Regions from separate parts of the Gordonia sp. NPDC062954 genome, predicted to be linked through region 2. Evidence: riboswitches for the same ligand, from Rfam matches in the RefSeq annotation. Region 2 holds a riboswitch; the other holds the start of a gene.
The links. Region 2 has a riboswitch for S-adenosylmethionine ahead of ACIGKQ_RS24720 (hypothetical protein). Riboswitches for the same ligand answer to the same signal wherever they lie in the genome.
Positions count from the first base shown of each region.

Region 1 (5,670 bases), on a different contig from region 2:
CCCGATGCAGACCCTCGTCGACGTCGCCAAGGTGACCGAGCTGGCGCACGCCGCGGGTGCGAAGGTGGTGCTGGACAACGTGTTCGCCACCCCGCTGCTGCAGCGCGGACTCGACATGGGTGCCGACGTCATCGTCTACTCCGGGACCAAACACATCGACGGCCAGGGACGCGTGATGGGCGGTGCGGTTCTCGGCGAGCAGGAGTACATCGACGGCCCGGTGCAGACCCTGATGCGCCACACCGGGCCGGCGTTGAGTCCTTTCAATGCGTGGACGATGCTCAAGGGCCTCGAGACGATGCGGTTGCGGTTGGACGCCTCGGTGTCCTCGGCGTTGCGGATCGCCGAGTTCCTTGAGGCCGATCCACGGGTGGCGTGGGTCAAATATCCCTTCCTGCAGTCTCATCCGCAGTACGAACTCGCCAAGGCGCAGATGTCGGGCGGCGGCACCGTGGTGACCTTCGAGATCGCCGACCGCGACGGCGTCGGTGGCAAGAAGCGGGCCTTCGAGGTGCTCAACGGCCTGCAGATCGTCGACATCTCCAACAATCTCGGCGACTCGAAGTCGCTCATCACCCACCCGGCCACCACCACCCATCGCGCGATGGGTCCGGAAGGTCGAGCCGCCATCGGCGTCACCGACTCGGTGGTGCGGCTTTCGGTGGGGCTCGAGGGCGTCGACGACCTGATCGCGGATCTCGATCGGGCGCTGGGGTGAGGAAGTCGGCGGGCTGATCTCGATACGGCCCTCGGCTGGCGCCTCGGACCTACTCGATCACCGGAGAGTCAGCCCAACCGCTGGGCGACGTATCGAGGAGCGACGAACCTTCCTCCGGGTTGTGGGCGATCAGGAAGTCGTCAGGCATGCGCTATACCCAATGCGTTGAGGACGGTCGCGAGTTTGGCGGTGGTCTCGTCGAGTTCGTCCTGTGGGTCGGACTGGGCCACGATCCCGCCGCCGGCCCAGGTGCGCAGACTGTGGCGATCTGCGGCAAGCTGCAGGCATCGGATGGTGACCATCCACTCGCCGTCGCCGGCGTCGTCGCACCAGCCGACCGCGCCCCCGTAGAGCCCGCGTGGGTCTTCGACATCGCGGATCAACTGGGCGGCAACATCACTCGGTGTGCCACAGACCGCGGGGGTGGGACTGAGCAGCGCCGCGAGATCCAGCGCGGTGACCGACGGATCACGCAGCGTCGCGCGGATGGGTGTCGCCAGGTGCCAGATCTCGCCCGTGGAGCGGACCTCGGGGGTCGACGGTGCATCCAGATCCGAACTCAACGGGGCGAGCCGGTCGCGGAGGTAATCGACGACGAATCGGTGCTCGGCAAGGTCTTTCGACGACGACGCGAGCGCCTCGGCGGCCGCACGGTCCGCGGTAGGGTCGGCGGATCGGCGTGCCGAGCCTGCGTACGGTCGGCAGGTGACGACCCGACCGGTCTTGCGCAACAACACTTCCGGGCTCGAGCCGAGTAGCCACGAATCGTCGCCGATGACGGCCCCTACGTCCACGGCGAAGGCGTTGTGGTCGACATTGCCGCCCGCCAGTGCGGCAAGCAGATCGGTGACCTCAACCGGCTGCCCGATCACGATGTCGACGGCGCGGGCGAGGACCACCTTGTCGACCACGCCGTCGGCGATCTGTTTGATGGCTGCGACCACCCGGTCGCGGTGGGTTCGTGGATCGGGGTGGGCCGTCATGGACACAACCTCGCGCGGTGTCGGCGGCACCGGCGTCAGCGGTGCGGCGTCCACATCGAGGACTTTTGGTTCGACGAGCGCCGCATTGTCGGCTGGGTCGAAAGGGATTGCCCCGGTGATGGCCCGAACGTCACCCGTGGAGAGGGCTGCGCGGGCGGCGGCGGTGTCGGTGAACGCACGCCGACGACCACGGGCGCGGACGGTGCCGTGGGGTCGGGACAGCACGAACACCTCGCGGTCGTCGCCGTCGGAAGTGGACATGACCTCACGGTACCGGCGCGGCTCGCCGGGTTTCGCTCACGATGATCGGAAATTGACTCATCCGGGGCCGATGGGCGACTGTTGATGCGGGTCATGAGTGCCAGTGACAAGCCCCGGCTCGCTGGCCGGCAACCCTCCTCCGCGGTGGGGTGCTCCGGGTGACGACCCGGCTGTGGTCGAGGTGGCCACGGCAAGTGCGGATTCCCTAGGAGCGTTCATGTCCACTGTGCTGTCAGACCCATTCATCACGTCACTCGCGGCTGCGCCGCTGCCCGCGTGCCCGCAGCCGACCCCGATCCCGCCGCTGGCCGAGGTCGTCGGCGCCACCGCGCACGTTCCACTGTGCTCAGGCGGGTCGGTGCGCTATGTGAACCTCGACTACGCGGCCAGTGCGCCGGCGCTGGCCGCGGTGGCCGGCGCCGTGCAGGCCGCGCTCGGCCAGTACGCGAGCGTCCATCGGGGTGCCGGACATCATTCGCAGGTCACCACCGTCAGGTACGAGTCGGCCCGCGAGTCGGTACGAGCCTTCGTGCGCGGACGGATCGACGACGCCGTGGTGTTCACCCGCGGCACCACCGACGCGATCAATCTGGCCGCCCGGGCCACTCGCGGCGATGTCGTCGTCCTGGATATCGAGCACCACGCGAATCTGTTGCCGTGGACGGCCCGCGAGCGCGCCGGGGGCGCGCGGGTGGTGCGGGCGCGGTCGACGATCGAGGACACCCTGGCTGCGCTGGAGGCGGAGTTGGCGGCGGCGCCGGCTGCGTTGCTGGCGGTGACCGCGGCGTCCAATGTGACCGGTGAAGTGCTGCCGATCGGCCGGCTCGCCGCGCTGGCCCACCGACACGGCGCCCGCATCCTGGTCGATGCAGCCCAGCTCGTCGCGCACCGGCCGGTGTCGATGGTCAGCCACGGTATCGACTACCTCGTGTTCTCCGGCCACAAGCTTTACGCGCCGTTCGGCGCCGGGGTGCTGATCGGCCGGGCGGACTGGCTCGACGCGGCCGACCCGTACCTCGCCGGCGGCGGTGCGTCGGCGGCAGTCACCCTCGACGACGCAGCGTCGGCGAGTGTCGAATGGCGCAGCGGCGCAGCTCGACACGAAGCGGGATCACCGAACGTGCTGGGCGCCATCGCGATCGCGGCGGCCTGCGAGGCGTTGGCCGGCATCGGCTTCGAGACCATTGGTACGCATGAGGCGGAGCTGTTGGGTCGCTTCGACGCCGGACTGGCCGGGATCGCCGGCGTCGAGCTGCTGCGGATCTTCGACGACTCGACCGACCGGGTCGGTATAGCCGGGTTCGTCGTGGACGGTCACGCGCCCCGTGAAGTCGCCGAACATCTCAGTGACACAGCGGGAATCGGCGTGCGCGACGGAAAGTTCTGCGCACATCCGCTGCTGCAACGGCTCGGCTTTCCCGATGGTGCGGTGCGCGCGAGCTTCGGCCTGGGGACCGGCGCAGACGACATCAACCGTTTGGTGGAGGCGCTGCACCGATTGCAGGCCTGACACATCCGCGCACCGAGCGCGCATCCGCGCACGTCTCGACATGCGCGGATGCGCGATAGATGCGCGCGAAGCTCAGGCCTCGCCACGCTCCCACTGCTCGATGAGCTCGGCCTCCGCATCGTCGGTCAATGTGCCGTACAGCTTGAACCGCGCCATCCCACCGTCGGGGTAGATGTCCATGCGCGCCTCGGTCATCGGACGATCGAGGTCGATGACGAAGCGATGGCGGGTGTCGGGCTGCAGCTCGGTGCGGGGCAGGACCTCGAACCACTCGCCGTTCTCGCCGTCGCGACCCCGAACCGTCGCCGCGCCGGGAGCGTTGCCGAGGAAGTAGCTGGTGTCGAGTTCGACGAGGCTGACCTGGCCGCGCCCGGCCAGCCGGACCTGGACCCAGTCGTTGCCGTCGTCGCGGCGCCGCGAGGTCTCCCAGCCCTCGCCCATGTTGCGGGCGCGTCCGGGCATCAGCAGATTGTTGGGGGAGCTGTAGAACATGTTGGAGCAGGCGGTGATCAGGCCGCCGTTTTCCAGTGCGGCGAGGTCGAAGTGGCCGTAGCGGAAGAAGTGCGGGTTGGGCACTCCGCGACCGTGCACGCGGAAGCGGGCCACGCCGCCGTCGGGGTGCATCGTCAGTCGCACGTGCGTGAAGCGATTCTTGGCGTCCACCTTGAACGGATTTCGGGTGTCACCCTCGGCGGGGGACTTGTCGACGATCGTGACCCACTCGACGTCGTTGAGTAGTTGATCGACCGAGACGACGCCTTCCACTGCGGCGGCCTCCACCGAGATGTGCGGTGGATAGTTGCCCTTGAACCACGACGTGTCGACCACCACGCCGTAGATGACGCCGGGCGCGCCGAGTCGGACGATCGCCTGGTCGACCCCGCTCTGCCGCCGTCGCCGGGTCTCCCAGCCGTCGTAGACCTGGCCTTTGTGACCGAACGTGGCCGGCTGGTACTGCGCCGCCGGCGTCTTGATGAGGTTCTGCGCCTCGGCGAACAGGTCGTCGTTGGTCCAGACCACCGCGCCCCCGAGATCGCGAAGGGCGAGATCGGGCATGGAGGTGAAATGCGGACGGTTGCCCGATGTGGGAGGCGGCTGAGGAGTCACGTTTTCTGATCGTAGGTAACGGTTTGCCTTCCCACGAATCCGCGCGCATACTTGCGTCCGGCAACTAGTTGCGGGACGCAACTAATCGCAAAGGGAAAGTAAAGGACTCGCGGGGGCAAGGCCCCGAAACGTGACCACACGGAGGCGTGATGCTCGGCCAGAGAGCTCTCGACGAGCTGTTCGACACTCTCGCCCGATACGTCCGCATCCGCGACCGTGCGGCGCACACCACGTTCAAGACGCCGGACGGTGAGTTCGAGTCGGCCGCCTTCAAGTCGCTCTTCCACCTGGCCCGCCAGCCCATGCGGTCACGGGAACTCGCCGAGAGTCTCAACGCCGACCCGTCGACGGTGAGTCGCTATGTGGCCCAACTCGTCGATCTCGGGCTCGTGCGCCGGGAAGCAGACCCCGACGACGGTCGCGCCACCCAGCTGGTGATCACCGACGAGGGTCGTGGCCGGGTCGAGGCGATGCGGACGGTGCGTCGCGCAGCGATGGACCAAGCGATGTCGGACTGGAGCGACGACGAACTGCATGCCCTGGTCGGGTTGCTCGGCAGATTCGTCGACGCCGCGGAGTCCGTGATCGCACCCCCGTGCGCCAAGACGGGATCCGGCTCGCTCGAAGCGCTTGTGAAAGGACAGAAATGACAGAATCCACAGCCACGGCCCGCGACGACGACGTCGCCGGCGCCGGGTTGAGTCACCGTCAGATCCTGACGGTGCTGGCCGGCCTGATGAGCGCGATGTTCCTGGCCGCGCTGGACCAGACGATCGTGTCGACATCGATCCGGACCATCGCCGACGACCTCAACGGTTACGACATGCAGGCCTGGGCGACGACCGCCTACCTGGTGACGGCGACCATCGTCACACCGCTGTACGGCAAGTTGTCGGACATGTACGGCCGCAAGCCGTTCTTCATGGTGGCCATCTCGATCTTCGTGATCGGATCGTTCCTGTGCAGCATCGCGACGTCGATGTACGAACTCGCGGCCTTCCGTGCCTTCCAAGGCCTCGGCGCCGGTGGCCTGATGACGCTGGCATTGACCACCATCGGTGACATCGTGCCGCCGCGTGAGCGTGCCAAGT
Region 1 is NZ_JBITWL010000006.1:193,413-199,082, forward strand. Features, by position in the region: gene ACIGKQ_RS08910 (O-succinylhomoserine sulfhydrylase) at 1-718, shown strand, start outside; gene ACIGKQ_RS08915 (isochorismate synthase MenF) at 859-1,962, opposite strand; SAM riboswitch class IV at 2,052-2,165, shown strand; gene ACIGKQ_RS08920 (aminotransferase class V-fold PLP-dependent enzyme) at 2,180-3,472, shown strand; gene alc (allantoicase) at 3,545-4,528, opposite strand; gene ACIGKQ_RS08930 (MarR family winged helix-turn-helix transcriptional regulator) at 4,729-5,229, shown strand; gene ACIGKQ_RS08935 (MDR family MFS transporter) at 5,226-5,670, shown strand, end outside.
Region 1: another riboswitch for S-adenosylmethionine. It lies ahead of ACIGKQ_RS08920 (aminotransferase class V-fold PLP-dependent enzyme); the one in region 2 lies ahead of ACIGKQ_RS24720 (hypothetical protein).

Region 2 (5,670 bases):
GGCCGAGACCGTGCTCCCGGAGATCGGCGTGAACGCCGTACGCATCATGACAATTCACGCAGCCAAAGGCCTGCAGTTCCCGATGGTGGTGCTGGCCGGAATGAGCACCGGTTTCCGTTCGGTATCAGAAGCTTTGGTGTGGGGTTCCGACAATCGGCCATATGTGTCTGTATCCGCGACGGTGAAATCGCACGGCTATGCCGACGTCAACGAAGTCGAGAAGCAGCACACCGAAGCCGAAAAGATTCGGCTCCTGTACGTCGCATGTACTCGCGCGGAAAGTCACCTCGCGGTGTCGGGGTATGTGGGTGACCGTGCGTCGTGGGGCCAAGTCCTCGCTCCGGGCCTCGATGCGGTATCCAATATCGTTCCCGATCTTAGTGACCCGGTTCCAGTTGATGATGAACCGATCGCCGCGCAAGACCGGCAGACGTTGGAGGAATGGTCCCAGGAGACCGCTCGGATTGCTGAGGTGTCGGCGCTGCCAGCGTCCTACTCGGCGACCCGGATCGCGCACCCCGGTGATGTCGGCGCGACCGAGCTGCTTGGGCTCTACCGCGACGGTGGTCTACTCGCATCCTCGGCGCAGCCCGACGTCGTCACCGCGGGTACTCCCAGCCTCGACAGCGGAACCGACTTGGGGACTGCGCTGCACGCGGTCCTGGAGGAGGTTGATTTCAGTGCAGATGACGACACGATTGATGCAACCGCGCGACTGGCGGCATCCGCTGCCGGCCTGGCGGATATCGACCATTTCGTTGCGCTCACGAAGTCGGCCCTGAGTTCCGCTCCCGTTCGACGTTCGGCGGAACGCGAGCATTGGCGCGAGATGCAGCTCGCCGGCTTGAGCCCTGATGGCGAGACCGTCGTTGAAGGCATTGCGGACCTCATCTACCGCGATGACGACGGATCGCTGGTGATCGTCGACTACAAGACCGACGTCGGAGTCTCGCAGGAGACGCTCGAGGCGTACTGGGCTCAGCTGTCGATCTATGCGGAACTGCTGCGCCAGGCAACGGGGGAACGTGCGTCGCGGCTGGAACTGGTGTTCTGCCGGGTAGGGGCGGCTGTGGTGGTGACGAGGTCAGTGGTGGGAGCCTGAAATGGTGGCGTCGACCGCGTTCAATGTGACTGCCCGCTACGAAGCCGGCAATGACGAGGGTCCACCGCTGGAGCACTTCCCGGTGGTCTCCGGCGAATGCAAGCTCCTCGTCCGGGATGCCAGCCTGTGTGAATTACGATGTGGCGGCGGGAATGTCATCGCACTGACTGGTTCACGGGGTCTTTTGGCCGGGTCGCGCACGGCAGGAAGCCAACACGACGTGCGTTCCGGGTTTCAGCGCGGACCCGTTCGTGAGGGGTCTCGGGGCCATCGATGTGTTCGAACTTCCGTCCGCGGAGATCAAAAGCAAAGTGGGAGTGAAAGATGAGTAGCCCGGTATCAGCGGAGACACTTCTGGCGAACTATCTTCGTGGGTTCTTCTGGGCCGACGATGAGTGGCTCGAGGTCAACGGGTCGGAAGCCACCTACTGGCAGGCTCGACTGGCACAGACCACGTCGGTCGAAGTACTACCGGATGGCAGAGTGAAGTGGCGGGTCCGCACCCTTATCGTCGAGCACGTGTCCAGCGGCACACTGGCGTCACACATCTGCCTTGCGCTGAATCGCCATGCCGTCGGCTGGAGTTTCGCCTACAACCCCGTTGATCACACCATCCACGCCCTTGTCGCGATTTGTGCTCCTCCGCATTGGGACACATTCATCCTGCGCCTGTCCGAGAAGGCCAAATTGAGCGCGTGGATGTCGGATGTCATCGCAGAGCGACTCGCGTCGGTTGTCGGTGGCGTACCTGCCTACGGTCACCCTCCTCGGCGGAGTGCACCGCGGCAGAGTTTCGATGCGACGTATTACCTGCTGGAGACAATCCGTGGCAGACCAGAGTGGATACTGGACCTTACGAAGTACCAGTTGCCCTCCGTGGAGGACGCAGCTTCGACCATCGCCGAGATTGTCGACGTGCCGCGGGCTCAGGTCTGGTGCGACCGGAATCAGATGAGACTGCCCATAGGTACGTTCAACGGCCGCGATGTGCACATGAACGCAGGCTATGCACGGCATCCCATCGCCGGGGAATGCTGGCAGAGTTCCCTGAAGTTGGGCGCTGACAGGATCTCAGACCCGCTTGCCGAACAACTCTCGGCGATGACGTGGCATCTCTTTGTTGATTCCGAGACGAACCTCCTGGGTGGCTGGAGCTATGAGGCCGGTCATCTCGTCTATCAGCAGTGGAACACGATGTCAGAGGTTCGCTGTCAAGAACAGCTTGGCTCCTACGACGGTAGGTCGGCGGCAGATCTGTGGGGCTTCACCTCAACGCTGAGCGATGTCCTCGGTGAAATCGCCCGGGTTCCATTGCGGTGGGAGCCGCAAGGCGGCCTGCTGAACGACTCTTCACAACGAGCGGAATGGGTCATCGCGTCGATCGCCGAACAAGCTCGACCGGCTCTTGCGGGCAGGCAAAAAACCGAGGACGAGCCCGCCGACCGTCGCCTGCTGTGGATGGAGCGTCGTCAAACCGTCAGTGTGGCGATCTGGTTCAACCCGATGGGTCCGACGGTCACCAGTATGGAGGTTTGTGCCCTGCCCGACGGGGCCGAATACCTGATGTACTACCGCCGACACCCATCGGCGCCCTACTACTGCGTCCTCGGCCCTGTCAGTGACGGCCCTCAATTGGCGCGGTACCAGGAGGACGGAACCAAGCTGCTGGTTGACGGTACACTCCCGAATGTTCTTGTGCAGTGGAATAATCCAACCGCTACGGCCGAGGAAGTGCCGCAGGTGCTTCGCAATAGGGTTATTGAGGTCGCGCAGCAGTCCGGTACCGATTTGGCCGCCGAAGCGGCATGGATCGCTGAAACGATCGGCCAGCCTTGGAAATTTGTTGATCATGAAACAACAGAGCGCGATCGCGTGCGCGCGGCTGCGGCCGAAGCAGCTGCTGCCCGGCCCGCCCCCGATCATGGCTTCGCCCAGTGGTGGGAGCAGGCCTCCAGCTTCGACAACTCAGTTGCCAACTTTAAGGAACTGCCGGATGCCTGGGATGGATCACTGAACGTGCTGAAGGGCAACGAGTATCTGGGAATGCTCGATGTCGGTCCGATGTTGCTGACTTACTCGTCAATTGGCACCCCCGACCCTGACCAAATCGGATGAGGGCGAGCGCACGGGGTGACATCGGTATGGGCAGCACGAGCGTCTTTGCGTGCCGGTTCCCGGATGTGTGACCCACTTACCGCGTTGCAGAAGGGCTGTCGCACCGGATTCGCGCGTAGTTCGGAGTCGTACGATGGCATTCTGAAGTCTCGTCCTGCCGCCAACGACGAAGACGTCGAGACATCTCGGCGTCTCTCTCGGGGGAACTAATGGCTCGATCGAAGCACGCGCACTCAGACTTTGTGTGGCCAAACCGAGGCGAGCTGGTGCGCCATGCAGAAGACGACGATCTGTGGAAGCAGTACCTCAGGACCAAGGTTCACATCGACAGTCCCGCTGGGGGTGGAACGGTTTGGCCAGCCGAGAGCGGCGAGGTGTTGCCACCCCTTGGCCCTTTGCATGTCATTACAGCTGTCCAGCCCGACTCCGTGCCCACGAGTGACGAGAATGCTGCTCGCCTGTCGGTGTTGGATCATGAACTAGACACCGAGAGTGTTCATTTCATGCATGCCGTTGGGCTGAGCCTCGATGATGATTATCACGAGACCAGCAGGGCGGTATTCGGACTCACCGACGCCCGTGCCCGCGATATCGGAGGGCGATTCGGCCAGGTGGCGATCTTTGCCTGGCACGGCCGACGTTGGTCCTTGTTCGCGTGTGCGACCGACCGGCAGACTCACCGAGGTTGGCGGTGGATTCAAGACGGTAGTGCTCGCTGACGGTGCCGTAGTGATGGCGCTGTGCGGTGGCTGCAGCGCCTTCGAGATGCCTGCGACTCAAGAAGAATGTCGGTGCGCCTCGCTATATTGATGACGCTTCATGAGTCGCCGACCCCGACGCTCCGGCTGGGCGGCACGCCAACCCCACGTTCATGGGTGGCCCGGATGGCCGAAGCGGCCCGCACCGACCGGTGCCGGGCAAGAGCGCCTCCCCGCCGGAGGCTGCGAGTCGAAGAGATTCGCGTTATCTGACAACCGCCGACTACCCGCTCACGAACGCGGTGGGCACACAACCCCGCGAGCGTGCTGACCCAGGACCGACCGAAAGGAGACCGATCTCTGTGAAGCTCTACTACCACCCTGACTACGTCGCCGCCGGGTACGGCTTCGACACCACCCGCAAGTCCGGCTGGATCGCCGACTCACTGGCCAGCGACCCGATTGAGGGTGTCGAGGTCACCGCTCCGACGCCGCTGACCGTGCGCGACCTCACCCGCGTCCACGACCCCGAGTATGTGGCAGCAGTGCAGACCGGCAACCCGCAGTGGCTTGCCGAGTCGCAGGGATTCGCATGGGACCCCGCGTTGTGGCAGATGGTGCTGTCGTGCAACGGCGGCGTCGTGGCAGCGGCACGCAGCGCCCTGGATGAGGGCGTGGCCGGCTCGCTGTCCTCGGGACTGCACCACGCGCGTTACGACGAGGGCGCAGGATTCTGCACTTTCAATGGCCTGGTAGTCGCGGCGAAGAGACTGCTGCACGAGGGCGCAGCGCGGTCGGTGCTGATCCTCGACTTCGACGCACACTGTGGCGGCGGCACCGCCCAGCTCATCAAAGGTGACGAGCGCATCACGCAGGTCGATGTGTCGGTCAGCTCGTTCGACCGCTACCCGGGGCAGGCCAACTCGACCCTGACGCTGGTGCACAGCGCCGACGAGTACCTGACCACCATCAAGGGGGCACTGGCCCAGGTCGATGCCACCGCGATCGATCTGTGCCTGTACAACGCGGGGATGGACCCCCACGAAGACTGCGTTGTGGGCGGTCTGGACGACATCACCGCCGACGTACTCGCCTGTCGGGAGCGCATGGTGTTCGACTGGTGCCAACAGGGCGCTCTAGCGACGGCGTTCGTGCTCGCCGGCGGCTACATCTCCAGAACGCTTGATGAGGACGCCCTGGTGGAACTGCATCGACTCACCATCGGCGCCGCTGCCAATCTTCTGGCAGAGCCCTACTCACGTTTGTGACCTACTGCGCCCGCACCGGCCGGCCGCGCACGAGCCACAGTTGTCGGCGCTGCTGCACACAGTGACGAACCTGAGCTTGAATGTGTTGGACGACCGAACTTCGCTCATTGGCCGCTATCAGGGGCTGTCGGAGGACGTGCCGTGCCGTAGTGCACCCTGGGTGTCAGTCGTCGCAGAGCATGCAGGGTGTGAAGGAGCGAACCGATGACGGACGCGGCGAGAGTCGACGACGAATGGCTGAAATTGGGGTTGGGAGATGCCCATCTAACGATCGCCAGAGCAGTGTTTGAAACACCTGCCGATGTGAGGCCGTGGGTTAGTGTGCTAGCCCGCTTCGGACCCACGCCCGACAGGCTGAGGGAGGCCATCTTGGCGGGGCTCGACCCGGATGAGTTTATGGCTTGGCGATCGGCCGGTGTCCCTTCGCAGAATATCGGCCAATGGCCAAAGTTGTTGTCGCAGGCAGGCCTCACGCCCGACCACGTGA
Region 2 is NZ_JBITWL010000048.1:5,374-11,043, forward strand. Features, by position in the region: gene ACIGKQ_RS24705 (UvrD-helicase domain-containing protein) at 1-1,102, shown strand, start outside; gene ACIGKQ_RS24710 (hypothetical protein) at 1,427-3,217, shown strand; gene ACIGKQ_RS24715 (DUF3293 domain-containing protein) at 3,427-3,936, shown strand; SAM riboswitch class IV at 4,033-4,147, shown strand; gene ACIGKQ_RS24720 (hypothetical protein) at 4,278-5,183, shown strand; gene ACIGKQ_RS24725 (hypothetical protein) at 5,388-5,670, shown strand, end outside.